2 regions of the Nonomuraea fuscirosea genome follow, and region 2 is predicted to be linked to the other one. Evidence: riboswitches for the same ligand, from Rfam matches in the RefSeq annotation. Region 2 holds a riboswitch; the other holds the start of a gene.
The links. A riboswitch is a leader RNA that binds a small molecule or an ion and turns the genes downstream of it on or off. The one in region 2 is predicted to bind glycine.

Region 1: linked by a shared signal. The riboswitch ahead of gcvT (glycine cleavage system aminomethyltransferase GcvT) and the one ahead of gcvP (aminomethyl-transferring glycine dehydrogenase) in region 2 are both predicted to bind glycine.

The regions. Positions count from the first base shown of each region.
Region 1 covers NZ_CP109074.1:8,238,987-8,254,024, reverse strand. Annotated here, with positions in the region: gene OIE67_RS37445 (DUF6286 domain-containing protein) at 1-598, shown strand, start outside; gene OIE67_RS37440 (hypothetical protein) at 672-1,187, shown strand; gene OIE67_RS37435 (L-serine ammonia-lyase) at 1,168-2,544, opposite strand; gene gcvH (glycine cleavage system protein GcvH) at 2,600-2,992, opposite strand; gene gcvT (glycine cleavage system aminomethyltransferase GcvT) at 2,989-4,074, opposite strand; glycine riboswitch at 4,206-4,303, opposite strand; gene OIE67_RS37420 (gamma-glutamyl-gamma-aminobutyrate hydrolase family protein) at 4,386-5,078, opposite strand; gene OIE67_RS37415 (3-oxoacyl-ACP reductase) at 5,088-5,852, opposite strand; gene OIE67_RS37410 (aldehyde dehydrogenase family protein) at 5,858-7,201, opposite strand; gene OIE67_RS37405 (glutamine synthetase family protein) at 7,211-8,581, opposite strand; gene OIE67_RS37400 (FadR/GntR family transcriptional regulator) at 8,706-9,410, shown strand; gene OIE67_RS37395 (hypothetical protein) at 9,477-10,229, shown strand; gene OIE67_RS37390 (SGNH/GDSL hydrolase family protein) at 10,256-11,047, opposite strand; gene OIE67_RS37385 (PadR family transcriptional regulator) at 11,044-11,631, opposite strand; gene OIE67_RS37380 (High-affinity nickel-transporter) at 11,702-13,477, opposite strand; gene OIE67_RS37375 (tetratricopeptide repeat protein) at 13,474-14,673, opposite strand; gene OIE67_RS37370 (DUF4331 domain-containing protein) at 14,826-15,038, opposite strand, start outside.
Region 2 covers NZ_CP109074.1:5,114,797-5,129,834, reverse strand. Annotated here, with positions in the region: gene OIE67_RS23570 (GNAT family N-acetyltransferase) at 1-743, shown strand, start outside; gene OIE67_RS23565 (CDP-alcohol phosphatidyltransferase family protein) at 894-1,475, shown strand; gene OIE67_RS23560 (mannose-1-phosphate guanyltransferase) at 1,480-4,002, shown strand; gene OIE67_RS23555 (FHA domain-containing protein) at 4,253-4,765, shown strand; gene ftsR (transcriptional regulator FtsR) at 4,857-5,483, shown strand; gene OIE67_RS23545 (bifunctional nuclease family protein) at 5,617-6,087, shown strand; gene OIE67_RS23540 (MerR family transcriptional regulator) at 6,235-6,855, shown strand; glycine riboswitch at 7,087-7,186, shown strand; gene gcvP (aminomethyl-transferring glycine dehydrogenase) at 7,366-10,200, shown strand; gene OIE67_RS23530 (tetratricopeptide repeat protein) at 10,316-11,125, shown strand; gene OIE67_RS23525 (hypothetical protein) at 11,137-11,481, opposite strand; gene OIE67_RS23520 (alpha/beta hydrolase family protein) at 11,565-12,155, shown strand; gene OIE67_RS23515 (DUF5999 family protein) at 12,240-12,431, opposite strand; gene OIE67_RS23510 (TetR/AcrR family transcriptional regulator C-terminal domain-containing protein) at 12,635-13,195, opposite strand; gene OIE67_RS23505 (hypothetical protein) at 13,311-13,709, shown strand; gene OIE67_RS23500 (RNA polymerase sigma factor) at 13,846-15,038, opposite strand, start outside.

The DNA of each region.
Region 1 (15,038 bases), 3.1 Mb from region 2:
GACCACGCTTCAGCAGATACTGCCCGGTGCCGCCGTCACCCCGCGGCACACCGGGCTGCGCCGGGCGAACAGGGCGTTGCGGCCGGCGCGTACCGTTCCGGGGGCCGCGGTCGCGCTGACGCTGGCCGCCGGGCTGGGGACGACCGCGGCCGAGGTGGTCTCGGGGCTGCTCGGCGCGCCGCTCGGCTGGGTGCCGGTGAACGAGGCGGTCGATCTCGCCACGAAGAGCACGTGGCCGGACCTCGCCACGCCGTCCCTGGTCATGTCGGGGGCGGGCGTGCTGATGCTGCTGCTCGCGGTCGTGCCGGGCCGGTCCAGGACGGTGCCGGTGGAGACGTCCGACCCGCTGATCGTCATCGGGATCACCCGCTCGGGACTGCGCCGTACGCTGCGCGCCGCCGCTCAGCAGGTGGCGGGGGTGGACAAGGCCCGGGTGCGGTTGCGCCGGCGCACCATCGAGGTGACGGTCATGACCGATGCGGAGAGCACGGGCCAGATGTTGCGGCAGGTCGGGACCGCGGTGGGGGACCGCCTGGCGGGCGTGGGCACGCTCGGCACCGGCGAGGTCGTGGTACGCCTGCGCAGGAAGGCCGTGTGATGCGCCGCTACCGCGGGAGGGCCCGTGTGATGCGGGATCGTGCCATCTGCCGGGACAGCGGGAAGGGCGTGTGATGCGGCGGTACACCGGGAATCGGGTCGGTCTGGCCGTCGTCGGGGCGACGCTGCTGGGCCTCGGGATCTACGCGTGGCTGCGCGGCGAGGACCGTTTCCTCGGCCTGCCGCCGGGCGCCAGGGTGCTGCCCGCGCCGGCGTACCGGACGCTGGCGGAGGAGCCGTGGCCGCTGTGGTTCCTGGCCCTGGGCCTGATGCTGCTGGCCCTGGTCTCGCTGCGCTGGCTGCTGCTCTGCCTGGGCTGGGGCCGCAGGGGCACGCCGAACGGCACGGGCACGGCCATGCTGTTCGTGGGGCTCAAGGGCGTGGAGGGGCTGGGCCGGGCGGGGGTCAGGGTGGCCGATGACGGGCTGCGCATCGCGCTGACCTGCCCGGCGGCGGCCGACGTAGGCGCGGTGGTGGGCAAGCTGGACGGCGACATCGTCGGGCGGATCCGGCGGGAGGTCCGCGATGACGAGACCCCCGCCGTCGTCCGGCTGCACGTCCGCCGCCCGGTCAGCACTCGATCACGTTGACGGCCAGGCCGCCGCGTGAGGTCTCCTTGTACTTGTCCAGCATGTCCTGTCCGGTGATGCGCATCGTCTTGATGGCCTTGTCGAGCGCCACGTAGTGCCGTCCGTCGCCGCGCAGGGCGATCCTGGCGGCGGTGATGGCCTTGTTGGAGGCGACCGCGTTGCGCTCGATGCACGGGATCTGGACCAGGCCGCCGATCGGGTCGCAGGTCAGGCCCAGGTTGTGCTCGATGCCGATCTCGGCGGCGTTCTCCACCTGCTCGGGGGTGCCGCCGAGCACCTCGGTGAGGCCGGCGGAGGCCATGGAGCAGGCCGAACCCACCTCGCCCTGGCAGCCCACCTCCGCGCCGGAGATGGAGGCGTTCTCCTTGAACAGCACGCCGATGGCGCCGGCGGTCAGCAGGAAGCGGACCACGCCCTCGTCGTCGGCGTGGGGGACGAAGCGGGTGTAGTAGGTCAGGACGGCGGGGATGATGCCGGCCGCGCCGTTGGTGGGGGCGGTGACGATGCGGCCGCCGGCGGCGTTCTCCTCGTTGACCGCGAGGGCGAAGAGCGTCACCCAGTCCATGGCCTGGAGCGGGTCCTTCTCGGCCGGCTCCGACTGCAGGCGGCGGTGGAGCTGGTTGGCGCGGCGCTTGACCTTCAGGCCGCCGGGCAGGACGCCCTCCTTGGAGATGCCGCGGCGCACGCACTCCGACATCACCCGCCACAGGTTGAGCAGGCCCTCCCTGATCTGCTCCTCGGTCCGGCCGAACGCCTGCTCGTTCTCCAGCATGAGGGCCGAGATCGACAGTCCCGTGTTGGAGCAGTGCTTGAGCAGCTCCTCGCCGGTGGTGAACGGGAACGGCAGCACCGTGTCGTCGGGCTTGATGCGGTCGGCGCCGGTGGCCTGCTCGTCCACCACGAAGCCGCCGCCGACCGAGAAGTAGACCTTCTCCCTGATCGGCTCGCCGGAGGCGGCGTAGGCGGTGAAGCGCATGCCGTTGGGATGTTCGGGCAGCGAGATCTTGCGTTCGAAGACGAGGTGCTCGCCGACGACGAACGGGATCTCGTGCGTGCCGTAGAGCTGGAGCGTGCCCGACTCGCGCATCGCGGCGACGCGGGTCTCGACGCTGTCCACGTCGACCAGTTCGGGCTTCTCGCCGGACAGGCCGAGCAGGACCGCCTTGTCGCTGCCGTGGCCCTTGCCGGTCAGGCCGAGCGAGCCGTACAGGATGGCCTCGACCCGGGCCACCCGGTCGAGCAGGCCGTCCTCGTGCAGGCCGCGGGCGAATTTGTGCGCGGCGGCCATCGGGCCGCCGGTGTGGGAGCTGGACGGTCCGATACCGATCTTGAACAGGTCGAAGACGCTGATCGCCATTGATGTGCGCCCTTCTTAGGGGCCGGGGCCCGTCCGTGCGGGCCCCGGCGGTGGGTCAGGACTCGCTGCCCTTGGTGAGCGCCGTGTACTCCTCGGGCGTGAGCAGGTCCTCGGCGTCGCCTTCCACGCGCACCTTGAACATCCAGCCCTCGCCGTAGGAGTCGCTGTTGACCAGGCTGGGGTCGTCCACGACGGCCTGGTTGACCTCCACGATCTCGCCGCCGACCGGCGCGTAGATCTCGTTGACGGACTTGGTCGACTCCACCTCGCCGACGGAGTCGCCCCGCTCGACGGTCGAGCCGATGTCGGGGAGCTGCACGTAGACGACGTCACCAAGGGCCTCGGCGGCGAAGGCCGTGACGCCGACGGTCACGGTGAGGCCGTCTTCGAGGCCGGCCACCCACTCGTGCTCCTTGGTGTAGCTGAGGTCGTCAGGGATGTTGCTCACTTGTTCCTCCTGTAGAAGGGCAGCTCGACCACGTCCATAGGTTCATGGCTGCCCCGGATGTCCACGGCCAGGCCTGTTTCGGCGCCGGTGTCCACGTAGGCCATCGCGATCGGCTTTCCCAGGGTCTGGGAAGGCGCGCCGCTGGTGACCACGCCGACGACGGCGCCGTCCTTGGTGACCGGGTAACCGTGGCGCGGCACCCGGCGGCCCCGCGCGACCAGGCCGACGAGCCGGCGTCGCGGCGTGTCGTCCTTGACCGCCTCGAGTGCCGACCTGCCGACGAAGTCGCCGGGCTTGTCGAATTTCACCACCCTGCCCAGCCCCGCGTCGAACGGGGTGAGCTCGGCGTGCAGCTCGTTGCCGTACAGGGGCATGCCGGCTTCGAGCCTGAGCGTGTCGCGGCTGGACAGGCCCGCGGGCTTGAGCCCGTACGGCTCGCCTGCCGCCGTGAGGGCGTGCCACAGCGGCACCGCGTCGTCGTTGGCGACGAACAGCTCGAACCCGTCCTCGCCGGTGTATCCGGTACGGGCGATGAGGGCCTGACGGCCGTCCACCACGCCGGGCAGCCCGGCGTAGTACTTGAGCCCGGCGAGGTCGGCGTCGGTGAGCGTGGCCAGGATCTCCTGCGAGCGGGGCCCCTGGACGGCGATCAGCGCGTACTGGTCCGACCGGTCCTCGACGACCACATCGAACGCCTTAGAGCGAATTTTCAGCTCATTTCCGACTTTTTCGTAGTTCGAGGCGTTGGCCACGACCATGAACTCCTCGTCCCCGAGCCGGTAGACGATGAGGTCGTCGAGCACCCCGCCGCGCTCGTCCACGATCATGGTGTAGCGCGCCCGCCCGGGCGTCAGCGCCGACAGATGCCCGACCAGCGCGTGGTCCAGGGCCTGGCCGGCCTGCGGCCCGGTCAGGAAGATCTCCCCCATGTGGGACAGGTCGAACAGCCCGGCCGCCTCGCGCACGGCCTTGTGCTCCGCGGACTCACTGCCGTACCGGAGCGGCATGAGCCAGCCCGCGAAGTCGGTCAGCGTGGCGCCGAGGCTCTCGTGAACGTCTCGTAGCGGTGTCGGTCGGGACATGAGTCGCACCTCAGGACAGGGTTGGATGCCAGGATCCTCCCCCTCTGTCATCGATGCCTGAGAGCTTCGCCCGACTTTTGCCGGACTTTCACCTTCGGCGAGGCCCGCAGGCCTGCTTTCCAGAGGTCACCCTTAGCCGTGCGGTCCTTTGCCTTGAGAGGTTTGCGGGGAGGGCTTGCTCCTTCAGGGACCCTGACCGGCTGTCAGGGTGCTCTCCCGCACGATTGGTCGGTGATGCCCGCCAGCCTAGTGCCGTCCGGGGGTCGTTGTCGCGTCCAGGGGAGTCGTGACCGGTCGCCGGCGGGTGCGTCTCAGCAGGCGGACACCAGTGCGTCGAACAACGCGTGCCCCTCCGCCATCTCCGCGTGCCACTGCACGGCCAGCACGAAGGCCGCGTCGAGTTCCACGGCCTCGATCGTCCCGTCGGCGCTGGTGGCCGTGACCGCCAGGCCGGGAGCGAGGCGGTCGACGGCCTGGTGGTGGTAGTGCGGGACCGCCACCGGCTCCTCGCCCAGCGCCTTGGCCAGCCGGCTGCCGGGCACGACGCTCACCGGCAGGTCGCCGAAGCGACCGGGGGCGGGGCAGTGGCCGGTGTGCCCGACCACGTCGGGCAGGTGCTGGTGCAGGGTGCCGCCCAGGGCCACGTTGAGCACCTGGAGGCCGCGGCAGATGCCCAGGTACGGCAGCCCGGCGTCCAGGGCCGCGGCGAGCAGGGAGAACTCCGCCTCGTCGCGGAACTCCCTGACGTAGCCGAGCCGCTCGTGCGGGGCGGCGCCGTACCTGGCCGGGTCGATGTCGCCGCCCCCGGCCAGGATCAGCCCGTCCAGGCCGCGCACGACGGAGGCGGGCTCGCCGGCCGGAGGCAGCACGACCGGCTGGCCGCCGGCCCGCACGACCTGCTCCACGTACGCGTACGGCAGCAACGCCGCCGTCGTGTCCTGCCACACCGTGAACGAGGCCGGCTCGACGTAACTGGTGATGCCGATGACGGGACGACGCACCATGGGACCCCCTTAGAGCGGTGTGACGTAGGCGCCGGAGATGCCGCCGTCCACCAGGAACTCGCTGCCCGTGATGAACGAGGCGTCGTCGCTGGCCAGGAACGCCACCGCGGCCGCGATCTCCGACGCCTCGGCGAAGCGGCCGACGGGCACGTGCACCAGCCGCCGCCGCGCCCGTTCCGGATCCTTGGCGAACAGCTCCTGCAGCAGCGGCGTGTTCACCGGGCCCGGACACAGGGCGTTGACCCTGATGCCCTCCCTGGCGAACTGCACGCCCAGCTCCCGCGACATCGCCAGCACCCCGCCCTTGGAGGCGGTGTAGGAGATCTGCGAGGTGGCCGAGCCCATCACCGCCACGAAGGACGCGGTGTTGATGATCGAGCCCTTGCCCTGGCGGCGCATGTACGGGATCGCGTGCTTGCAGCACAGGTAGACGCTGGTCAGGTTGACCTCCTGGACGCGACGCCAGGCGTCGATGCCGGTCTCCAGGATCGAGTCGTCGTCGGGCGGCGAGATGCCGGCGTTGTTGAAGGCGATGTCCACGCTGCCGTAGGTGTCGTGCGCCGTGGCGAACATCCGTACGACGTCGTCCTCGCTGGTCACGTCGGCCCGTACGAACAGGCCGCCGACCTCGGCCGCGGCCTTGACCCCCGCCTCCTCGTCGATGTCCGCGCAGACCACCTTGGCGCCCTCGGCGGCGAAGCGGCGGGCCGTGGCCAGCCCGATGCCGCCGCCCGCGCCGGTGATGACCGCCACCCGATCCTGCAACCGCTGCATGTGTGTCACTCCGATGAGATGAAGACGTTCTTGGTCTCGGTGAACGCGGCCAGCGCGTCCGGTCCGAGCTCCCTGCCGAGGCCGGACTGCTTGAAGCCGCCGAACGGGGTCCAGTAGCGGACGGAGGAGTGGGAGTTGACCGACAGCGCGCCCGACTCGACCGCCCTGGCCACGCGCAGCGCCCGGCCGACGTCGCGGGTCCAGATCGAGCCGCTCAGGCCGTAGGGGGTGTCGTTGGCGATCCGCACGGCCTGCGCCTCGTCCTCGAACCTGGCCACCGACACGACCGGGCCGAAGATCTCCTCGGTGAACGCGCGGTCGGTGAGCTCGGGGGTCAGTACCGTCGGCGGGAACCAGTAACCCTTGCCCTGCGGGCAGGAGCCCTGCAGCCAGGGGGTGCCGTCGACGAAGCCGCGGACGCGGTCGAGGTGCTCGGCGCTGATCAGCGGGCCCATCTCGGTGCTCTCGTCGCGCGGGTCGCCGACCTTGACGCCCTGGACGGCCGGGGCGAGCAGGGCCATGAACTCGTCGTACACGGAGGACTGGACGAGGATGCGCGACCGGGCGCAGCAGTCCTGGCCCGCGTTGTCGAAGACGGCGTAGGGAGCGGTGCGCGCGGCCTTGACCAGGTCGGCGTCGGCGAAGACGATGTTGGCCGACTTGCCGCCCAGCTCCAGCGTGACCCGCTTGACCTGGCGCGCCGCCGTGGCCGCGATCTCCTTGCCCACCTCGGTCGAACCCGTGAACACGATCTTCGCCACGTCCGGATGCTCGACCAGGCGGGCCCCCGCGACCTCCCCTGCCCCAGGCAGCACCTGGAGCACCCCCTCGGGGAGGCCCGCCGCCAGGGCCAGCTCGGCCAGCCTCAGCGCGGTCAGCGGAGTCCACTCGGCCGGCTTGACGATCACGGTGTTGCCGGCCGCCAGCGCGGGGGCCATGCCCCACGTCATGATCACCATCGGGAAGTTCCACGGCACGATGATCCCGACGACGCCCAGCGGCTCCTGGAACGTCAGGTTCACCCCGCCGGGCACCGGGATCTGCCTGCCGTGGTCGCGCTCCGGCGCCCCGGCGTAGAAGTGCAGCACGTCGCGGACGTTGCCGGCCTCCCAGCGGGCGTTGGCGGCGGTGTGGCCGGCGTTGGCCAGCTCCAGCTCCGCCAGCTCGGCGCCGTGCGCGTCCACCAGGTCGGCGAAGCGGCGCAGCAGCCGCGCCCGGTCGCCGGGGGCCACCTCGCGCCACGTCGCGTACGCCTTCCTGGCACGCTCCACGGCCCGGTCGACCTCGGCCGCGTCGAAGAGTTCGACGTCGGCCAGGACGTCCTCGGTGGCCGGATTAACGATCTTCATGCGTCCCCCTCACATCCGTTCGAAACCACGGAACAGCTCCCAGTCCGTGACCGCCGCGTCGTACGCGGCCAGCTCCACCCGCGCGTTGTTCGCGTAGTGGTCGACCACGTCCTCCCCGAACGCCTCCTTGGCCAGCTTCGACCCCTCGAACAGGGCCAGCGCGTCGCGCAGCGTGTGCGGCACGGTCTCGGCGCCGCTGGTGTAGGCGTTGCCCGCGCACGGGTCCTCCAGCGGCAGCTCCGCGTCGATGCCGTGCAGGCCGGCCGCGACCAGCGCCGCCACCGCCAGGTACGGGTTCACGTCGCCGCCCGGCACCCGGTTCTCCACCCGCAGGGACGGGCCGTGGCCGACGAGCCTGAGCGAGCAGGTGCGGTTGTCCACACCCCACTTGACCGCCGTGGGGGCGAAGCTGCCGGGGACGAAACGCTTGTAGGAGTTGACGTTGGGGGCGTACAAGAGGGTCAGCTCCCGCATGCACGCCAGTTGCCCGGCGATGAAGCGGGCGCCGAGCGGCGAGAGCCCGTACGGTCCCTCGCCCGCCATGACGAGCTCCCCGTCCTCGCCGCGGAGGGAGATGTGCACGTGGCAGGAGTTGCCCTCACGCTGGTTCGGCTTGGCCATGAAGGTGATCGACCGGCCCTCCTGGGCGGCGATCTCCTTGGCGCCGTTCTTGTATATGGCGTGGTTGTCGCAGGTGGTGAGGGCCTCGGCGTAGCGGAAGGCGATCTCGTGCTGGCCCAGGTTGCACTCGCCCTTGGCGGACTCGACGTACAGGCCCGCGCCCTCCATGTCGCGCCTGATCCGGCGCAGCAGCGGCTCGACGCGGGCCGTGCCGAGCAGCGAGTAGTCCACGTTGTAGAGGTTGGCGGGCGACAGGTCCCGGTAGCCCCGCCGCCAGGCGTCCTCGTAGCTGTCGTCGTAGACGACGAACTCCAGCTCGGTGCCCACGTACGCGGCCAGCCCCCGGTCGGCCAGGCGGGCGAGCTGCCGGCGCAGGATCTGGCGCGGCGAGGCGGTCACCTCGCCGCCGTCCTCCCAGGTCAGGTCGGCCATCAGCATCGCGGTCCCCTCGTGCCACGGCACCCGGCGCAGCGTGGCGAGGTCGGGCTTCATCACGAAGTCGCCGTAGCCCCGGTCCCAGGACGACATCGTGTAGCCCTGGACGGTGTTCATGTCCACGTCGACGGCGAGCAGGTAGTTGCAGCCCTCGGAGCCGTGCTGCAGCACCTCTTCGAGAAAGTACCGCGCCGACAGCCGCTTGCCCTGCAACCTGCCCTGCATGTCGGCGATCGCGAGGAGCACGGTGTCGATCCGCCCGAGCGCCACCTCGTCACGCAGCTCGGCGACGGAAAGGAACCCGGTGCTCGCTCGTCCGCTCACGCTACGTCGCTCCGATCTGGCCTGACGCGCTTACCCGTTGATTGGGCTAGTCTCAGACCATTGATGTGCATGCCACGATCGCTTGTCAAGACCTGAGGACACGTTGGACGAGTCGGCGCGTTTGATGACGGTGTTGCGGCCGGTCAGGGCCGGCAACGCCTTCGAGGAGACCGTGGAACGGCTGCTCCAGGCGATCAAACTCGGCGTGGTCGCGCCGGGCGACAAACTTCCGGCCGAGCGCGAGCTGTCCGCGCGGCTCGGCATCAGCAGGGTGACGCTGCGCGAGGCGATCCGCGCCCTGTCCGACGCGGGTTATCTCGACGTACGGCGGGGCCGCTACGGCGGCGCGTTCGTCACCTACGTCCCGCCCAAGCCCGACGCCGGCGACCTGCGCCAGGCCGTCAGGAGGATGGGCCAGGACGAACTGTCGGACGCGCTCACCTTCCGGCTGGCGGTGGACTGCGGGGCCGCGCAGATCCTGGCCACCTGCGACCTCACCGAGGACAGGAAGGCCGTCCTCGTCCACCGGCTCGCCGAGCTCAACCGGGCCGGGCTGGACGACTACCGCCGCCTCGACACCGCCTTCCACCTGTCCATCGCGGAGCTCACCGGCTCGGCCCTGCTCGCCACCACGTGCGCCGACGCCCGCTCCAGGATCAGCGACCTGCTGAACGCCATCCCGATGCTCCAGGTCAACCTCGACCACGCCGCCGTCCAGCACCAGGCCATCGTGGACGCCATCCTGGCCGCCGACCCCGACGCGGCCAGGCGAGCCGTCACCGAGCACCTGGAGGGGACGGCCGCGCTGCTGCGGGCATTCCTATCCTGACCGGCCATGATCGGGACAATGGGGCCGGGAAGGGGCTCGCGGCTCGTACCATCGAACGCAAGGGCCATGCAGAACTGGTTTCAGCAGAGCATCATCTCCACAGGACGGCTGCCGCTGTTCTGCTACTTCGTCATGCTCATCGTCGCCTTCATCGCCACCCGCATCAACGTGCGCCTGATCAGGGCGAAGATCGGCTGGTTCCGCAACGTCAACGTGGGCGAGATGCACATCCACCACGTGGTCTTCGGCGTGGTGCTGATGCTGATCGGCGGCGTCGCCCTCATCGTCTCGCCCGGCTCGCAGATCGGCACCGCCGCCGCGGCCTCCGTGTTCGGCGTCGGCTCGGCGCTGGTGCTGGACGAGTTCGCGCTGATCCTGCACCTGCACGACGTCTACTGGGAGGAGGAGGGCCGCACCTCGGTGGACGCCGTCTTCATCGCGGTCGCCGTCACCGGCCTGCTCCTCATCGGCCTGCGCCCGCTCACCTGGAACTACGGCACCCCGGTCAACCCGGCCATGCTGATCGTGGCCAACCTGGCGCTCGCCGTCGTCACGCTGCTCAAGGGCAAGATCTGGACCGGCATGGCGGGGCTCTTCGTGCCGCCCATGCTGCTGGTCGGCGCGATCCGGCTGGCGCGGCCCGGCTCGCCGTGGGCCCACTGGTTCTTCGCCAAGGGCTCGCCGCGCAAGGTGGCCAGGGCGGTGCGCCGGGAGGAGCGGTTACGGCGGCCGGTGATCAAGGCGAAGATCGCGTTCCAGGAGTTCCTCTCCGGGCGGCACGACCTGCCGTCCACCCGGCGCGGGCGCCGGCACACCTGACAGCTGTCCCGGCGTGCCTCAGGGCCTCACAGCGACGTGCCGGAGATCGGCTGCACCCACGGGGTGAGGTCCGGGCGTTTGGCCGTGCGGCCGTCGCCCGAGGAGCGGCCGCGCAGGCGGCGGGCCATCCACGGCCCCGCGAACGTGGCGAACCACCGCACCTCACCCGCCGCCACCCGCCACCTCGCCGCCGGAGGCAGGGGCGGGAAGGGCAGCATCCACGAGTCGTCGCTGCCGGCCAGCCCCAGCGCGTGCGCCATGGCGGCGGCGATGCGGGCGTGCCCGGCCGGGCTCGCGTGCAGGCGGTCGACGCTCCACATCCGCGCGTCCGTGACGAACTCCATCGCGAACGTGTCCACCAGCGCGACCCCGTGCCGGGCGGCGGCGGCGCGGATGCGGTCGTTGAGGTCGAGCACCCGGGGCCGCAGCGGCCGGGCCATGGGGGCGATCTTCGCGATGTCGGGGAACGTCACGCTGACCACGTGCGCGCCCGCCCCGGTCAGGGCGGCGAACATCTCCTCCACCACGCCCGCCACCGCGGCGGCGTCGAAGCCGGGGCGGATGATGTCGTTCATCCCCGCCATGACCGTGACCAGGTCGGGCCGCAGCGCCAGCGCGGCGTCCAGCTGCTCGGCGCGGATCTGGGCGGCCACCCGGCCGCGCACGGCCAGGTTGGCGTAACGCAGCCCGGGGTTGGCGCGGGCCAGGTGCTCGGCCAGGCGGTCGGCCCAGCCGCGGTGGCCGTTGACGTCGTCGCCGTCGCCCAGGCCCTCGGTCTGGCTGTCCCCGAGCGCGACGTAACGCGTGTAGGCGGTCATGAGGTCTCCTTCCCGATGCGCTCGCGTGCCCTTTCCGAGCGCTCCTCCAGCGTCCGCGCGGTGCTCAGGCACCAGTCGCGCGTCTCGCGGGCCAGCCGGCAGCCGGCCTGGCCGGACAGGTACGGGCCCACGTGCTCGCCCTCACGCAGGAACGTCTCCTCGTCCAGGTCGCCGCGCAGGCCGGCCAGGATCCGCTCGAAGATCTCCAGCTTGGCGCCGGCCTCCCGCGCGCGGTCGCGTAGCTGCTCGATCACCGGCGCGGGGTCGAGCAGGTCCACGGCGTGCACCTTGACGGCCAGGTCGTCGCGCAGGACCAGCGGTCTGGCCGGAGCGGCGGCGTAGGCGGCCAGCTCGGCGAGCCCTGACTCGGTGACCTTGAACACGCGCTTGTTGGGGCGGCCCCGCTGGACCACCTCCCGGCCCGTGACCAGGCCGCCGGCCTCCAGCTTGGTCAGCTCGGCGTAGAGCTGCTGGGGGGCGGCGTACCAGAAGTTGGAGACGCCGATGTCGAAGATCTTGGTGAGCTGGTAGCCGCTGTACTCGCCGTCGAGCAGCGCCGCCAGCACCGCATGCCTGAGAGCCATCGCGAATCAGTAGTACTCATGGATATGAGTAGTCATGAACGTGACTATAGGCGGTGGGTGCGGGCGCGCGCTAGAGGGCGACCACGGAGCGCAGGGCCAGGCCCGCGCCGAGGAGGACGACCATGGCGGCCGTGCCCATCGGGGCCAGGCCCGACAGCTTCGCGGCCAGGCGGCGGCCGGCCGAGGCGCGTCGTTCCAGCCGGTCCACCAGCTTGACCAGGAGCAGGCCGGTGATCGTGAGGGTGGCGGCCATGCCGACGCCGTACGCGGTGACCAGCGCGACGCCGAACCAGGTACGGCCGAGGGCGATCGCGCCGAGCAGGACGATCAGGGCGGAAGGGCTGGGAACCAGACCGCCCGCCACCCCGAGCCCGATCAGGCCCCGGCGCTTGGAGCGATGCTGGTCGTGGTCGTGGTCGTGGTGGTGGTGGCCGTCCTGGTCGTGGTCGTGCTGATGGGTGCCATGGCCGTCGTGGTCGTGGTCGTGTGCGTGGCCGTGGCCGTGTCCGTGTCCGTGTCCGTACGTGTGGCCGTTTCGGGTGTTCTGGAGGAGGCGCAGGCCGATGACGGCGATCAGCACGCCGCTGGCCACCCCCAGCCAGGCCAGCACCGACTCCCCGGCCAGCGCCGTGAACACGGTCAGCAGCAGCCCCACCACCAGCACTCCGGCCGTGTGCGTGGCCGTCACTGTCGCGCCCACCACCAGCGCGTCGCGCGGGCGTCCGCGCCGGCCCGCCAGGTACGCGGCCATGATCGTCTTGCCGTGCCCGGGGATGAGCGCGTGCCCGGCCCCGAGCACCACGGCCAGCGCGACCGCCAGCAGGCCCAGCGGCACCGTCAGCGTCTCCGAGCCGATCAGGCCGGTGAACGTCCGGTCCAGCGCGGCCAGCGCGTCCCCGATCGGCCCGCCGATCTCGATCCCGCCGGGCACGCCGCCTCCGGGAGCGCCGGACGCGCCGGGAGCGGCGTTGCCGGGGACGCCGGACGCGCCGGGAGCGGCGTTGCCGGGGACGCCGGAGACGGTGCCGGAGACCGTGCCGGAGACCGTGCCGAAGACGGTGAAGGTGGCCGTCCGCTGGTCGAGCGGGTCCGTGAGCAGGTCGTCGGGGTACGAGCGCAGCTCCTGGCTGATGCTGCGGGCGGGCACGGAGGAGCCGGTCAGGCGCACCCTGTCGCCCACGGCGGTGATCTCGCGCCAGCCGATCCTGTCCTGCTCGAATCCGTCGCTGAACGTCACGGCCCCCGAGGCGCGGACGTCGGCGACGAGCCGGCAGGACAGGCGGCTGGTCCGCAGGCCCCCTTCGCCGGGGGCGTAGGTGAAGGAGGAGCCCTCCACCCGCCACGGCACCGTCCGCCCGGCCACCTCCAGCCGCTGGGCGGCGGCCAGGGCGGCGCAGCGGCGGGCCGGGTAGGCGGCGTCCACGTCCGGCTCGGCCTGCACGGTCGGCAACTCGGCCAGGTCCACGACGGCGAGGTTGCGCACGCCCGAGGCCGAGACCCGCAGCCCGTTGTAGTGGTTGACGGTGAACCGGCCGAGCGGATGAGCCAGCGCCCGCGCGCGGGCGGCGGAGCCGGGCAGCGTGGCCGCCGTCCCCGCGTGGGCGATGAAGGCGGGCGTCTGCACGTGGGTGGTGCGGGTGGGCGTCTGCGCGTGGGTGGTGCGGGTGGGCGTCTGCGCGTGGGTGGTGCGGGTGGGCGTCTGCGCGTGGGTGGTGCGGGTGGGCGTCTGCGCGTGGGTGGTGCGGGCGGGCGTCTCTGCGTGGGCGGCGGCCGGCAGCAGGGCTGTGGACAGGGACAGCAGCAGGCCCGTCGCGAGGGACGGCAAAGCGAGCAGGACCGCTCTCATGAGAACCTCGCCAGTGCGGAAAGCGTCGGGTCGAAGGCCGGATCCACCCGCGCCGGGCGGCCGAGTGCCCGCTCGATCGTGGCGCGGTGGTAGGCGAGCAGCGGGTTGCGCCAGCCGGTCGCGGTGGCCCGCTCGGCGTGGCGAAGCGCCTCGGCCGGCTCGCCCGCCTTGAACAGGGCCCAGGCCAGGGCGTCGGCGGCGACGAGGTTCGGGTTGCGGGCGTACTCGGCCCTGGCGTGCCGCACGGCCGTGGCCGGGTCGCCGTGGTCGGCCTCGAACTCGGCCCAGGTCAGGTCGTCGCGCACGCCCGCCGCCGCGAAGAGCTTGCGCTGGGCCCTGAGCAGCGTCCAGTCGGCGCGCTGCCCGGCCTTGATCCGGGTCTCGCCCTGCTCGATGAGGTACTGGGGGAGGGGGAGCCGTTCGACGACGCGCTCGTACAGGGCGAGCGCCTCGGTGAGCCGGCCGCCGAGCGCCGCGGCCCTGGCCTGGCCGGCGAGGGCGGGCGTATAGGCGGGGTAGGCCGTGAGGGCCTTGCCGTACCAGTCGGCCGCGGTCTTCAGGTCGCCCGAGTGGAGGGCCAGCTCGCCCAGGTAGTAGCGGGTGTAGGCGACGTCGGCGGGCGCCCAGGCGTCGTTCTGCGCCATTTCAAGGTATTCGCGGGCCTTGCCGAGGTCGCCGCGCAGCTCGGCCGCGTAGGAGGCGCGGGTGAAGGCGGGGACGCCGGGATGCAGCTCCATCATCCGGTCCACGGCCCGCTTCGCCCCGCGCAGGTCGCCGAGCTGGGTTCTGGCGTCGGCCAGCACGCCGTACGCGGCCACGCCGTACGGGTTGGCCGCGATGGCGCGTTCGGCCAGCCGTACCGCGTCGGTGAACTCGTGCCGGCCGGCGGCCAGCGCCGCCTGGGCGGCGAGGACGGCGTCGTCGCGGCCGTCGAGCCGGGCGGCTGTGGCGAGCGCGCCCTCCGCCTTGCCGTAGTACGCCGGGTCGCCGGTGACCCTGGCCTGGTCCACGTACTGGGAGGCGAGTCGCGCCCAGCCGCGATGGTCGCCGGGCAGCCGCCTGAGCCGCTCCTGCAACGTCTCGCGGCGCTGCGCGTCCGCCACCGGCAGTGGCTCGGGCGTGGCCGTGAAGGTGAGGATCGTGAACAGCATCGCCCCGGCGAGGGCGAGGGCGGCGGATATCGCGAAGGCACGCATGTCCAAGGCTCCAGGGTCGGAGGTGGGGCCGGCCGGCCGTGACGGGGAGCACGGCCGGCCGGCCCTTTCTGCGGGCGGCAGGCGATGGGAGACGGGTGCCTGCCGCCGGGGCGGACCGGCCGGTCTGGAGAGGGACCGGCCGGTCAGGAGGGTCAGCGCTGGTTCACTGCCACGTTGCTCGGCAGCGGGATGTACGGGAACGTCTGCCCGAACGGCTTGTCGTTCCTGTCCACCTTGTCCGTCAGTCCGGGAACGAGCTTGCCGGTCAGCGCGGCGCCGGCCACGGCCTGCAGTTCGATGTCCACGACGTCGTCGGCGAGCCGGCGGCCGTTCGGGAAGCCCGCGAGGTCGCCGCCGAGGACGCC
Region 2 (15,038 bases):
GGCTCCTCGCCCGGGAGTCCTCCGGCGACGACGGGCTCGCCGCCCGCCCAGCCCCTGGCGACGCCCTGGAGCGGGCCGCCGAGCCGCTGATGACCGCGGCCGACGAGGCCCTCGCGACGCGTGCCCACCGGCTGGTCTGCATCGACGACGACCAGCTCGGCACCGCCTGCGTCCCCGCCTTCGCCGCCGCCGGCTACGAACACGAGACCAACCTCGTCATGGTCTTCCGCGGCCCGGCCCCCACCACCCCACCCGCACCGGCATCCCGGGCCGCGCCCCAGGAGGCGTTCCAGATCGCTTCTCCGGCGGCCTCCCCGGTGGGGCTTGCGGTGGTTGAGGCGCTCGGGCTGGAGGAGGTGGTGGCGGTGTCGCGGCGCGACTGGCGGGAGTCGCTGCCCGAGGCGTCCGACGAGACGATCGACGCGCTCGCCCGGCGAGTGGGGGTACGGCTGCGGGGTGCCGACACGGTCGGTTTCCGCGGCGTCCGCGCTCCCGACGGCGAGATCGCCGCCAGGGCCGACCTGTACGTCCACGGCGGCGTCGCCCAGATCGAGAGCGTCCTCACCGCCGAGGCGTACCGAGGCAAGGGCTACGCGCGCACCCTGATGAACGCGCTGCTGGCCGAGGTGGCCGACGCCGAGCTGATCTTCCTGGTGGCCGACGCCGACGACTGGCCCCGCCACTTCTACACCCGCCTCGGCTTCGAAACCGTCGGCCGCACCCACGCCTTCCTCCGCACCTGACCCCCGGCCGGCACTGACCACCTGGCCACATCCGGCCAACCGGTTCTCCTCGGAACCGGTACGTCCGCGTGGCCAGGGGCCGGTCAGGCCGGAGAGACCGGGCACGAGCGGGGCCGCTGTGTCGGAGTTCCACGCAGTAGGGTCTCCTGCGTGAGCGAAACTTCCGCCGAGGACCGGATCTGGACGGTTCCTAACCTGCTGAGCTTCCTGCGCCTCCTCGGCGTCCCCGTGTTCCTCTGGCTGGTTCTCGGGCCCAAGGCGGACGGATGGGCCATCGGGATCCTCGTGGTGGCCGGGTTCACCGACTGGCTCGACGGAAAGATCGCCCGCGCGTTCAACCAGATCAGCAGGCTCGGCCGGATCATCGACCCGGCCGCGGACAAGCTCTACGTCTTCGCCACCATCCTCGCCCTGCTGCTGCGCGACGTGATCCCGTGGTGGCTGGTGATCGTCATCCTCGCGCGCGAACTCTTCGTCGCGAGTTTCTTCCCTGTACTTCGCAAACACGGTTACAAGGCACTTCAAGTGCATTTCCTGGGCAAGGCTGCCATGTTCAACCTCATGTACGCCTTCCCTCTGCTCTTCCTCGCCTCCCACACTGGGTGGTATGCCGAGATGGCGCGCATTGTCGGGTGGGCCTTCGCGCTCTGGGGCACGGGCCTGTACTGGTGGGCGGGGGTGCTGTACGGGATACAGGTGCGGCGGCTGGTAGCCGAGGCCAAGAAGGGGTGATCGGGTGAGGGCGGTCGTCATGGCGGGCGGGGAGGGCACGAGGCTGCGCCCGATGACCGCCAACCAGCCCAAACCCCTGCTCCCCGTGGCCAACCGCCCGATCATGGAACACGTGCTGCGCCTGCTCAAGCGGCACGGCGTCACCGAGACGGTGGTGACGCTGCAGTTCCTGGCCGCCCTCGTGCGCAACTACTTCGGCGACGGTGACGAGCTCGGCATGAGCCTCCAGTACGCCACCGAGGACCTCCCCCTCGGCACCGCCGGCAGCGTCAAGAACGCCGCCGACCGACTGCGCGACGACCGATTCCTGGTGATCTCCGGCGACGCCCTGACGGATATCGATTTATCGAACATGGTGCGATTCCACCGGGAAAATCAGGCATTAGTGACGATCGGCCTGAAACGGGTTCCGAACCCTCTCGAATTCGGCATCATCATCGTGGACGAGGAGGGCCGCGTCCAGCGCTTCCTGGAGAAGCCCACCTGGGGCCAGGTCTTCTCCGACACCGTCAACACCGGCATCTACGTCATGGAGCCCGAGGTCCTCGACGCCGTGGCGCCCGGCGAGCCCGTCGACTGGTCCTCGGACGTCTTCCCCGCCCTCCTGGAGCGCGGCGCCCCCATCTACGGCTACGTGGCCGACGGCTACTGGGAGGACGTCGGCACCCACGAGAGCTACCTCAAGGCCCAGGCGGACGCCCTGTCGGGCAGGGTCCAGCTCGACATCGCCGGGTTCGAGCTGTCCCCCGGCGTCTGGGTGGCCGACTCCGCCTCGGTCGACCCCGACGCCGTGCTCAAGGGCCCGCTGCTGATCGGCGCGTACGCCAAGGTCGAGGCGGGCGCGGAGCTGCGCGAGTACACCGTACTGGGCAACAACGTGGTCGTCCGCGAGGGCGCCTTCCTGCACCGCGCGGTCGTCCACGACAACGTCTACCTCGGCCCCGGCGCCCACCTGCGCGGCTGTGTCATCGGCAAGAGCACCGACGTGATGGCCGGCGCCCGCATCGAGGAGAACGCGGTCGTCGGCGACGAATGCGTCATCGAGGCCGAGGCCTACGTCTCCAGCGGCGTCAAGGTGTACCCGTTCAAGACCATCGAGGCCGGCGCGGTCGTGAATACCAGCGTCATCTGGGAGTCACGCGGCCGGCGCAACCTGTTCGGCCCCAGAGGCGTCAGCGGCCTGGTCAACGTCGAGATCACCGCCGAGCTGTGCGTCCGCCTGGCCAGCGCGTACGCCACCACGCTGAAGAAGGGCGAGCACGTCGTCACCTCCCGCGACTGCTCGCTGGCCGCCCGCGCGCTCAAGCGCGCCGTCATCGGCGCCCTCACCGCCGGCGCCATCAACGTGCTCGACCTGGAGGCGGCCCCGCTGCCCGTGGCCCGCTTCCACACCGCCCGCGAGGCGGCCGGCGGCGGCATCGCGCTGCGCACCACCCCGGGCGACCCGCAGAGCGTGGACATCGTCATCATGGACGACCGCGGCGCCGACCTGCCCCCGGCGGCCCAGCGCAAGCTGGAGCGGGTCTTCTCCCGCCAGGAGTTCCGCCGCGCCTTCCCCGGCGAGATCGCCGAGCTCACCTATCCGGCCAGGGCCGTCGAGGACTACACCCACGAGCTGCTGCGCCACGTCGGCGTGGGCGGCGTCAAGGACATGAAGGTGGTCGTGGACTGCGCGGGCGGCACCTCCTCGCTGGTGCTGCCGACGCTGCTCGGCCGGGTGGGCGTCGAGGTGCTCACCGTCAACGCCCGCCTGGACGACGTCTCGCCCACCGAGACGCTGGCCGGGCGCCGCCGCGACCTGCAGCGCCTATCCGAGCTGGTCGGCTCCTCCCGGGCGGCGTTCGGCGTGCGTTTCGACCCGGTCGGCGAGCGCATCGCCCTGGTGGACGAGCAGGGCCAGCTCATCGACGAGGAACGCGCCCTGCTCGTCGTGCTGGACCTGGTGGCGGCCGAGCGCAGGGGCGGCCAGGTGGCGCTGCCGGTCACCACGACCAGGGTCGCCGAACAGGTCTGCCGCTTCCACGGCGTCCAGGTGCAGTGGACCTCCACCGCGCTCGACGCCCTGACCTCCGCCGCCGCCGGCCCCGACATGATCTTCGCCGCCGACGGGCGCGGCGGCTTCGTGGTGCCCGAGTTCAGCCCCGCCATCGACGGGCTGGCCGCGTTCATGCGCCTGCTCGGGCTGGTGGCCCGCACCCGGCTCTCGCTCAGCCAGATCGACGCGCGGATCCCCGAGGTGAAGCTGCTGCGGCGGACGATCCCCACGCCGTGGGCGGCCAAGGGCGCCGTCATGCGCTCGGTCATGGAGGCGGCCGAGGCCGAGCCCGACGGCCACCGCGTCGACACCACCGACGGCGTGCGCGTGGCGCACGACGACGGGAGCTGGGTGCTGGTGCTGCCCGCCGCGGCCGAGCCCGTCACCGACCTCTGGGCGGAGGCCGGCGACGTGGACGGCGCCCAGGCGCTGCTCGAACGCTGGGCGCGCATCGTCGAACAGGCGGCGGGCCGGCCCGGTCACGGAACGTGATCGGAAAGGCTTTACCGATGATGTGCGCGGAGAGCGCCGCAAGATCGTAATGTAGAAACGCGCGGCGGCATGGACCACGGGGCGGGGGCGGCGGTAACTTTGTCTGCGTCCGAACCAACGTGCAGCGCCCCGCCTTGACCTTTGCCGCTGATCAGCGTAAGTTGCGGCATTCGCAAACTTGAAATAGCGAAGCGAGGCGCGTCCCAGAGCACCGTCGCCGCGTCTTCGCGGTAGGAGGCCGAGCCGATCGATGCCGAGCGTCTACTGCACGCAGTGCGGGCACGCCAACCCCGAGGATGCCCGTTTCTGTTCCCGCTGTGGGTCACCGCTGACCAGGCCCGAGGTCTCCGGGGACACCACGTCGACGATCTCCGTCGCGGGAATAGAGGCGTACGAGGCTGAGACAGGCGACATGCTCCTGGCCGAGCGGGCGCTGGTCGAACAGCTGCCGCCCGGCACGGCGTTGCTCACCGTCACCAGGGGCCCCAACCAGGGCAGCCGGTTCCGGCTGGACAAGGAGCTGACCACCACGGGGCGTCATCCGGAGAGCGACATCTTCCTCGACGACATCACCGTCTCCCGCCGCCACGTCGAGTTCTACCGCCACCGCGGCGGCCAGTTCTCCGTGCGCGACGTGGGCAGCCTCAACGGCACCTACGTCAACAGGGAACGCATCGAGGAGGTCCCCCTGCACTCCGGAGACGAGGTGCAGATCGGCAAGTTCCGCCTCGTCTTCCTGATGCGAGGCAACGCCGGGGCATGAGCGGGCGGAGCGAGCGACCCATGGACACGGCCTCCGCACGCCCGCGGCCGCGGGAGGCGGTCGCGTGAGTTCTCAGGCGGCACGGTCGCACATGAGCATCGGGGAGGTGCTCGCGCTCCTGCAGGGCGAGTTCCCCGATGTCACCATCTCCAAGATCAGGTTTCTGGAGGGCGAGGGGCTGATCGAGCCGGAGCGCAGCCCCTCCGGCTACCGCAAGTTCACCCACCTCCACGTCGAGCAGCTGCGCTTCATCCTCACCGAGCAGCGCGACCACTACCTCCCGCTGCGGGTGATCAAGGACCGGATGGCCGAGAGCTTCGGCCGGCCGCGCGAGGTCCGGCAGGCCCAGGAGGTCAGGCTCGACCGGGCCGAGCTGCTCGAGGCCGCCGAGATCGACGAGGAGACGCTCGCCGAGCTGGAGGACTACGGCCTGCTCGTGCCCGTGGCCAGGCGCTACGACGAGGAGGCGCTCAAGGTGGCCCGCGCCGTCGGCGCCCTGTCCCGCTTCGGCCTGCACGCCCGCCACCTGCGGGCGGTCAAGGCCGCGGCCGAGCGCGAGGCCGGGCTCGTCGAGCAGACCGTCGCCCCGATACTCAAGCGGCGCGCCCCCGGCGCCATCGGCGAGGCCGACGAGGTGGCCAGGGAATTGACCGCCCTGCTGCTCGACCTGCACGCATCCCTTGTGCGCACGGGTGTCCGCTCGGTCCTCGGTCGTTGAGACCGTCGCGAGCTGGGAGGCGCGGGCACATTCGAGGCCCGCTGGGTGTTACGTTGAATTGAAGAAGCCATGTCAGCAGAAGTGATGACCGAAGAGCTGTGCCGGGTCACCGGTCAGGAATACGGAGCAGCCCGTGTTGCAGATGGAGGTCGTGGGCGTTCGCGTTGAAATGCCCACTAATCAGCCGATCGTCTTGCTCAAGGAGGCACACGGGGAGCGGTTTCTTCCGATCTGGATCGGCATGACCGAGGCCACCGCCATCGCGCTGGCCCAGGCGGAGGAGCCGCCGCCGCGGCCTCTCACCCACGACCTGTTCAGAGACGTGCTGAGCGCGCTCGGCGTCGGGCTGCGCGCGGTCAACATCGTCGCCCTGCGTGACGGCATCTTCTTCGCCGACCTGGTCTTCTCCAACGGCGTGGAGGTGAGCGCGCGGCCGTCCGACTCGATCGCGCTCGCGCTGCGCACCGGGGCCCGCATCTTCGCCAGCGAGGAGGTCGTCCAGGAAGCCGGGGTCATCATCCCGGACGACCAGGAGGACGAGGTGGAGAAGTTCAGGGAGTTCCTTGACACGATCACTCCCGAAGACTTCGGCAGGGCGGGGTAGGTATTTCAGTGCATTTACGCTTCACGACGCGCCGAGCCGGATCGTTGACTGCGCATGGTCACGGTCCTACGGTGCAAGTGAAACCCGTGGTCGCCTTTTACGAACCCCCAGATCAGGCCACGGGATGAGAGAAAGCCGGAGGTCCGCGTGGCGGTCAGCAGCGGCGAGGGAAAGACGGCCGGCCAGGAAGATCCGGTACGGCGCGAGAGCGCGCGGCAGCGTGCCGGAGAGCAGGGTCTGCTCTTCGATCAGCAACCCAGGACGCTGCCGGGTGACATCGGATACCGCGGGCCGACGGCCTGTGCGGCGGCCGGCATCACCTACAGGCAGCTCGACTACTGGGCGCGCACGGGGCTGGTGGAGCCCACGATAAGAGCCGCGCAGGGCTCGGGCTCCCAGCGGCTCTACAGTTTCCGCGACATCCTGGTGCTCAAGGTCGTCAAGCGGCTGCTCGACACCGGAGTGTCGCTGCAGCAGATCCGTACGGCCGTGCAGCACCTGCGTGACCGCGGGGTCGGTGACCTCGCGCAGATCACGCTCATGAGCGACGGCGTCAGCGTCTACGAGTGCACCTCGGCCGACGAGGTGATCGACCTGCTCCAGGGCGGCCAGGGCGTGTTCGGCATCGCGCTCGGCCGGGTCTGGCGTGAGGTCGAGGGCTCCCTCGCGGAGCTGCCGGGGGAACGCGCGGCGGTCGAGGACACCGTCCCGGCCGACCATCCCGCTGACGAGCTGGCCCGCAGGCGACGCGCCCGCCGCACCGGCTGAGAGCACCCGGCTCCACGAGGGCCGGGATGCCGAAGAAGAAGACCAGGTTCCGGGAGAGCGCCACAAGCGCCGGTCCCGCGACCACCCAGGGGACGTCGATCCCCGGGAACACCCGCCTGGGAGCGCTGATCCCCAGAGCGTGAGCGCCGATCCACCCGGGGGAACCCGCACGCGACGGGCCGATGACCGGCTAATGGTGCGTAGCGTAGTAATCTGGGACAGCAAGGCTGACGACCCCGTGCGGGAGAGTCCCCGGGCCGCTACGGCGCCGGGGCGCCGAAGGAGCAACCCTCCCCGGAATCTCTCAGGCATCCTGTACCGCTCGGGCGAGGCGACTCTGGAAAGCAGGCGCTCCCGCCAGGCGCGCCTCACCGACGGTGCAAGCCCCACCGGGGGTGAAGCTCTCAGGTCGCGGTAGCACGTACGTCGTGCGGCCGCGCTGACAGAGGGGGAGATCCGGCACTCGCCCGCGCCCTGGCGCCGGTCTCCACAGCCTCGGGAGGCACATCCATGACCGATCTGTCAGCTCCGCCGTTCTCGTCCAGGCACATCGGCCCGTCGGAGTCCGAGCAGCAGCGCATGCTCGAAGCCGTGGGCTTCGAGTCCGTGGCGGATCTGGTGGCGGTGGCCGTGCCCGAGTCCATCAGGGTCAAGGACCGGCTCAAGCTGCCCGCCGCGATCGGCGAGGCCGAGGCCATCGCCGAGCTGCGCGCCCTGGCCGGGCGCAACCGCGTGCTCACCTCGATGATCGGCCTGGGCTACTACGACACCGTCACGCCCGCCGTCATCCGCCGCAACCTGCTGGAGAACCCGGGCTGGTACACCGCCTACACCCCGTACCAGCCGGAGATCTCGCAGGGGCGCCTGGAGGCGCTGCTGAACTTCCAGACCGTCGTCTCCGACCTCACCGGCCTGCCCGTCTCCGGCGCGTCCCTGCTGGACGAGGCCACCGCCGCCGCCGAGGCCATGACGCTGGCCCGCCGGGCGGGCAAGTCCAAGAGCGCCGTGTTCGTGGTGGACGCCGACGCGCTGCCCCAGACCAAGGCCGTGCTCGCCACCAGGGCCGAGCCGCTCGGCATCACGCTGGTGGAGCACCCGCTCGACGGCGAGCTGCCCGAATGCTTCGGCGTGCTCGTGCAGTACCCCGGCGCCTCTGGCCGGCTGCGCGACTTCCGCGCCGTGGCCGCCGCCGCCCACGAGGCCGGCGCGCTGGTCGTGGCCGCCGCCGACCTGCTGGCCCTCACGCTGATCGCCGCTCCCGGTGAGCTGGGCGCCGACATCGCCATCGGCTCCTCCCAGCGCTTCGGAGTGCCGTTCGGCTTCGGCGGGCCGCACGCCGCCTACATGTCCGTACGCGAGGGGCTGCAGCGCCAGCTCCCCGGCCGCCTGGTGGGCGTGTCGGTGGACGCCGACGGCGATCCCGCCTACCGCCTGGCCCTGCAGACCCGCGAGCAGCACATCCGCCGCGAGAAGGCCACCAGCAACATCTGCACCGCCCAGGTCCTGCTCGCCGTCATCGCCGGCATGTACGCCGTCTACCACGGCCCCGAGGGCCTGCGCCGCATCGCCCACCGCGTCCACCGGTACGCCGGCGCGCTGGCCGCCGGGCTGCGCGAGGGCGGTGTGGAGATCGTGCACCAGGAGTTCTTCGACACCGTGCTGGCCCGCGTGCCCGGCCGGGCCGCCGAGGTCGTGGCCGCCGCCGCCGAGCGGGGCGTCAACCTCTGGCGGGTGGACGACGACCACGTCTCCGTCGCCTGCGACGAGAAGACCGGCGCCGCCGAGGTGGCCGCCGTCTGGGGCGCCTTCGGGCTGCCCGAGGCGGGCGGGGCGGACCCGGAGAACGCCGCGGACGCGCTGCCGGGCGAGCTCCTGCGCGAGAGCGCGTACCTGACCCACCCGGTCTTCCACGCCCACCGCTCCGAGACCGCGATGCTGCGCTACCTGCGCAGGCTGCAGGACAAGGACATCGCGCTCGACCGCTCCATGATCCCGCTCGGCTCCTGCACGATGAAGCTGAACGCGACCACCGAGATGGAGCCGATCACCTGGCCCGAGTTCGCCGCGATCCACCCGTACGCGCCCGACGGGCAGACCGAGGGCTACCGCGAGCTGATCGGCACGCTGGAGGGCTGGCTGGCCGAGGTGACCGGCTACGACGCCGTCTCCCTCCAGCCGAACGCCGGCTCGCAGGGCGAGTTCGCCGGGCTGCTGGCCATCCGCGCCTACCACCGCGACCAGGGCCAGGGCGAGCGCGACGTCTGCCTCATCCCGTCCTCGGCCCACGGCACCAACGCCGCCAGCGCCGTCATGGCCGGCATGCGGGTCGTCGTCGTGGCCTGCGACGACGACGGCAACGTCGACCTGGCCGACCTCGACGCCAAGATCGGCAAGCACCGTGACGCGCTGGCGGCGATCATGGTGACGTACCCGTCCACGCACGGCGTGTACGAGGAGAGCATCACCGAGGTCTGCGCCAAGGTGCACGAGGCCGGCGGCCAGGTGTACGTGGACGGCGCCAACCTCAACGCCCTGGTCGGCCTGGCCAAGCCGGGCGAGTTCGGGGCCGACGTGTCCCACCTCAACCTGCACAAGACCTTCTGCATCCCGCACGGCGGCGGCGGCCCCGGCGTCGGCCCGGTCGCGGTCCGCGCCCACCTGGCCTCCTACCTGCCCGGCCACCCGCTGCACGACGGCACCCCGGTCGGTCCCGTCTCGGCGGCCCCGTACGGGTCGGCCGGCATCCTGCCGATCTCGTGGGCGTACGTCAGGATGATGGGCGCCGACGGCCTCACCGCGGCCACCGAGCAGGCCATCCTGTCGGCGAACTACCTGGCCAGGCGGCTGGCCCCGCACTACCCGGTGCTCTACACCGGCCGCGGCGGCCTGGTCGCCCACGAGTGCATCATCGACCTGCGCCAGATCACCAAGGAGACCGGCGTCACCGTCGACGACGTGGCCAAGCGGCTCATCGACTACGGCTTCCACGCCCCGACCATGTCGTTCCCCGTCGCCGGGACCCTCATGATCGAGCCGACCGAGAGCGAGGACCTCGCGGAGCTCGACCGGTTCGCCGACGCCATGGCCGCGATCAGGGCCGAGATCGCCAAGGTGGCCTCGGGCGACTACGACAGGACCGACAACCCGCTGCGGAACGCGCCGCACACGGCCGAGTCCGTCACCGCCGACGAGTGGCCGCACCCGTACGGGCGCGGCGAGGCCGCCTACCCGCTGCCGTCGCTGCGCGAGGGCAAGTACTGGGTGCCGGTGCGCCGCATCGACCAGGCCTACGGCGACCGCAACCTGGTGTGCTCCTGCCCTCCGCTGGAGGCGTACGAGGACTGAGCCGGCCGGGGTGGGAGGACTGTCACCCCGGTGCCAGTCCTTCCGCGTCAAGTGAGCAGACATGATCGTCAGAAGTCGTTAGGCTTCGGTGCGACCGTCGCCCCAAGGAGCTCTCTTGACGTCCTCAGAGCTGGAGACACCGCCCCTCGACACCGCCCGCCGCCTGGCCGAGGAGGGTGACCTCGACGCCGCGGCCGACATCCTGAGCCGGCTCGCCGCCGACCCGGAGGAGCCCGACCGGGCGCAGGCCGCCGTGGGCCTGGCCGTGGTGCTGGAGCAGCGCGGCGACGTCGAGCGGGCCAGGGCCGCCGCCAGGACCGCCCTGGCCACCGGGCACCCCGAATACGCCGCCCAGGCGGCCTGTCACCTGGCCCAGGGCTTCGAGCGGGAGGGCCGGGCCGACCAGGCCAGGGCCGCCTGGCAGGCCGTCCTCGGGGTCGGCACGGCCGCGTACGTGCCGCTGGCCCATCTCGCGCTGGCCCGGCTGGCGGTCGATGCGGGCCACCTGGAGGAGGCCGGCGACGAGCTGCGCGCCGCCGTGCGCGCGGGCGTGGCCTCGGGCGACGACAAGATGGGCGCGCACGCGGCGCAGCGGCTGGCCGAGCTGATGCTGGAGCACGGGGAGCCGGGGCCGGCGGCCGAGGTGCTGCTGGAGGCGCTGGAGTTCGCCCCCGCGGACGAGGTGCCCGGCCTGCGGGTCCAGCTCGGCATCGCGCATCTGGAGCTGGCCTGCGCCGAGTTCGCCGAGAGCGTCGAGGGCGGCGCCGACCCGCGTACCGGCGCGCTGGCCATCGAGCTGCTCGCCCGCACCCTGCCGCTGCGCGGGCGCGACGACGACGCGGGGCGGGTGTGGACGTACGGGCTCGAACACGAGGACGAGACGCTGGCGGCCGAGGTCCGTCTCCGCTACCAGCGCGACGCCTGACGGCGGAGGGGTCAGGGGCGGCGCATGAACGCCGCCGCGGCCGCCACGTTGACCAGCACGATCGCCGCCCACGCGACCAGCAGCCCGAACGCGCCTCCCGTGGTGCCCGCGATGGCCGTGAGCGGAACCCCGATGCCCAGCGAGCCCAGCGCGATCGGCACCAGCGGCGTCCCCTGGCCGGTCTTCTTGCGCGGCGCGACGCCGTGGTGGTCGAGCTCGGCCCGGACGCGCGCGGCGATCGTGGCGTCGAGGCGTTCCATGAACGAGTCGATGAGCGCCGGCTCGTAGTCGGGGCCGAGATCGCGGCGCGCCTCCAGCGTGGCCCGCAGGTCGTCCCTGAGGCGTTTGTCTGACATGGACGACATCATCTCCCGTCCCGCGCCGCGCCGTCATCAGCCCTGAGGTCTAGTGCGCGATCCTCCCCAGGTACCGTGCTGCCATGCAGGTGATGACCCCGAGAGGGCCGGCGCTGGTCCAGGTGGACGAGGTCGCGGACGCGCGGCTGCTGCTGGTGCTGACCCACGGCTCCGCCGGGACGGTGGAGGCCCCCGACCTGCTGGCCGTGCGCGACGCCGCCGTGGCGGCCGGGGTGAGCGTGGCCAGGGTGACGCAGGCGTTCCGGGTGGCGGGGGCGCGGGCGCCCGGTTCGGCCGAGCGGCAGGACGAGGCGTGGGAGGTCGTCCTGGACGAGCTGCGGGCGGCCCGGCCGGGGCTGCCGGTGGTGCAGGGCGGGCGGAGCAACGGGGCCCGGGTGGCCTGCCGTACGGCGAAGGCGGTCGGCGCCGCGGCGGTGGTGGCGCTGGCCTTCCCGCTGCATCCGCCGGGGAAGCCGGAGCGGTCGAGGGCCGACGAGCTGCGCGGCGCCGGCGTGGACGTGCTGGTGGTGAACGGGGACCGCGATCCGTTCGGCGTTCCCGACGCGGGGGACGCCGCGCGCCTGGTGGTGCTGCCGGGGGAGGGGCATGAGCTGAGACGTGACCCCGCCCGGGTGGGCGAGGTCGTCGCGGAGTGGATCGTCCGCTACGCGTAGGCGTGGCTCCGGCCGGAGGTGAGCGGCCGCGCGCGGGCCCAGGGCCTGGCGGCGGGCGTCAGGTGCGGGCCGCGCCGGGAGGCGTCAGGCCGCGCCGACCGCGGGCCGGTGCGGGGCGATGGCGGTGCCACTGGGAAGCAGCTCCCCGGTGTCCTCGAACAGGACGACGCCGTTGCAGAGCAGGCTCCACCCCTGTTCGGGGTGGCAGGCCAGGGTGCGTGCCGCCTCGCGGTCAGGCGCCTCGGCATCCGGACAGGCCGGGTCGTGCGGGCACATCGGCGTGCCTCCGATATCTCGTGGGTCGCTCCCGTGCTGGAGGGTCGGGAGCCGGCTCGGGTTGTTCTGTTCTGGCAAGTGTGCGATGTATGTCACGTGTTCCGACATAGTCCGTTCGGACTGTTACAGGAGGATCCCCGGGTCGTGTGACCTTCGACACAGCGTGCCTTATGCAGGATAACGGGCCAAGCGCGACACGCGCATCACGTTTGCAATCCCTTGAGCAGAGCGTCGAGTCCGCGCTCGAAGTCCATATCGGCTCTTTCGTCCCTCCTGACCCATTCATCAACCTCCGGGTCGGCCCAGCCGGACTGCTGGACCTCGACGGCCACGCTGCCGAACACGAACGCCCGCAGCGACCGCACGGCCTCGGGGGCGTCGCCCAGACCGCCCTCGGCGAGCTGCTCGGTCTGCTCCCTGATGGCCACGGCGGTCGCTCCCTTCGGCGGCTTGGTCAGCGCCAGCGCCAGCACGCCCGGATGCTCGCGCAGCAGCTCCCTGCCCGCCCGGCACCACGCCCTGGCCGTCTCCTGCCAGGTGGGGCCGCGCTCGACGTGGACGGTGGTGACGTGCTCGGCCAGGGCGTCCATCAGCGCCTCCTTGCCCCGGGGCAGGTGGTGGTAGATGGCCATCGCCTCCACCTCCAGGGCGTCGCCCAGGCGGCGCATGGTCAGGCGGCGCAGGCCCTGGCTGTCGGCGATGTGGAGTGCGGCCTCGATGATGCGCTCGCGGGAGAGGGGAACGGGTGGTCTCTTGGCGGGCATGGAGATCATCTTACTATGTAAAGGCGGGCGCGCCAGGGCGATTTCCGCCCGTGTCGCGCGACGGCGTACTCTTGGTCGTCGCACCAGTACACGACAGCTTTAAGGGGCAGGGCCGATGGCGTTTTTCCGTCCGCGGGTGAGCCGGGAGGCAGAGGTCCGCTACCACGCGGACCTGGAGATCTCCAAGAGCTTCCCCGAGTTCATCGAGAAGGCCAGGCAGGCCGAGCAGGTCCTGCGCGAGCTGCGCGCCTCCGGGGCCGACGAGATCGAGTTGCTGGCGGCCGGCCGGGCCTTCGACGCGGCGCTCACCGAGGCGCTGCGGGCGGCCGAGGCCGGGCAGCGGGCCACGTTCGGGGTGAAGACCTACGACGACCGGATCGCCCGCCGCAAGGCCAAGGCCACCCCGGCCGGGGCCATGTGGACGGCCGAGGTCGAGCGGCTGCGCACCCTGCGCGAGGACAACCGGCTGTGGGGGATCCCCCGGGTGCCGAGGCCGCTGCCCGCGACCGCCTGACCCGGGACGAACCCGCTCGCGGCCACTGGTCCGCTGGTTCTGCCGAGCCGTCCGGACCTGGGCGTGCTGGTCCGGATTCGCGAGCGTTCCCCGTGCGATGAGCCCCGGCGCCCTTTGACGGTGCCGGGGCTCTCGTTCAGCTGGCCCAGTCGAGCAGCGGGCGGGTGTTGCTCGGGTGGCGCAGCTTGGACAGCGACTCCTTCTCCAGCTGCCTGATGCGCTCCCTGGTCAGGCCGAGATACTTGCCGATCTCGTCCAGGGTGTGCGGCTTGCCGTCCACCAGGCCGAAACGCAGCGCCATGATCTTCGACTCGCGCGGCGAGAGGTTGTCGAGCACGCCCCGCAGCTGGTCGCCCAGCAGCTGGCGGTCGACGATCTCCGACGCCTCGGGGGAGTCGACGTCCTCGATGAGGTCGCCGATCGTGGTCTCCCCGTCCTCGCCGATCGTCGCGTTCAGCGAGATCGGCTGACGGCTGGTGCGCAGCAGCTCCTCGATCTGGTCCGGCGTCTTGTCCAGCTCGACGGCCAGCTCCTCGGGCGTGGGCTCGCGGCCCAGGCGCTGGTGCATGTCGCGCTCGACGCGCGACAGCTTGGACAGCATCTCCAGCACGTGCACGGGCAGCCGGATCGTCCTGGCCGAGTCGGCGAAGCCGCGCTGGATGGCCTGGCGGATCCACCACATGGCGTACGTGGAGAACTTGAAGCCCTTGGTGTAGTCGAACTTCTCCACGGCCCTGATGAGCCCCAGGTTGCCCTCCTGGACGACGTCCAGCAGGGACATGCCGCGGTCGGTGTACTTCTTGGCGACGGAGACCACGAGGCGCAGGTTGGCCTCCAGCATGTGGTCCTTGGCCTGCCGGCCGTCCTCCACGACGAGGTGGAGGTCCGCCTGGGCGGCGGGCGACAGGTCGGGCTGGGTCTCCAGCTTGTACTCGGCGTACAGGCCCGCCTCGATCCGCCTGGCCAGCTCGACCTCCTGGGCGGCGGTGAGCAGGGTGCGGCGGCCGATGGACTTGAGGTAGGTGTGCACCGAGTCGCCCATGACGGACTGCGTGTCGTCCAGGTCGATCGGCTCGTTCTCGATTTCAGCGTCCGCGGAGTTCACGACGAGGTCGTCCGGCACGTCTTCCTCGTGCTCCGGCTTGGACTCCGGCGCCGTCACCGCCTTCGCCGCGTCGGTCGCCGCTCCGGTTTTTGCCTCGGAGCCCTTGCGGCGGGTACTCTTTGCCCGCGCGGTCTTCCCGGCGGAAGCGGTCTTCTTCTGGGCGTTCTTCGTGGGGGCGGTCGTGCTGAGAGACGGCTCGTTCTCGGCGGCCAGGCTCACACCGG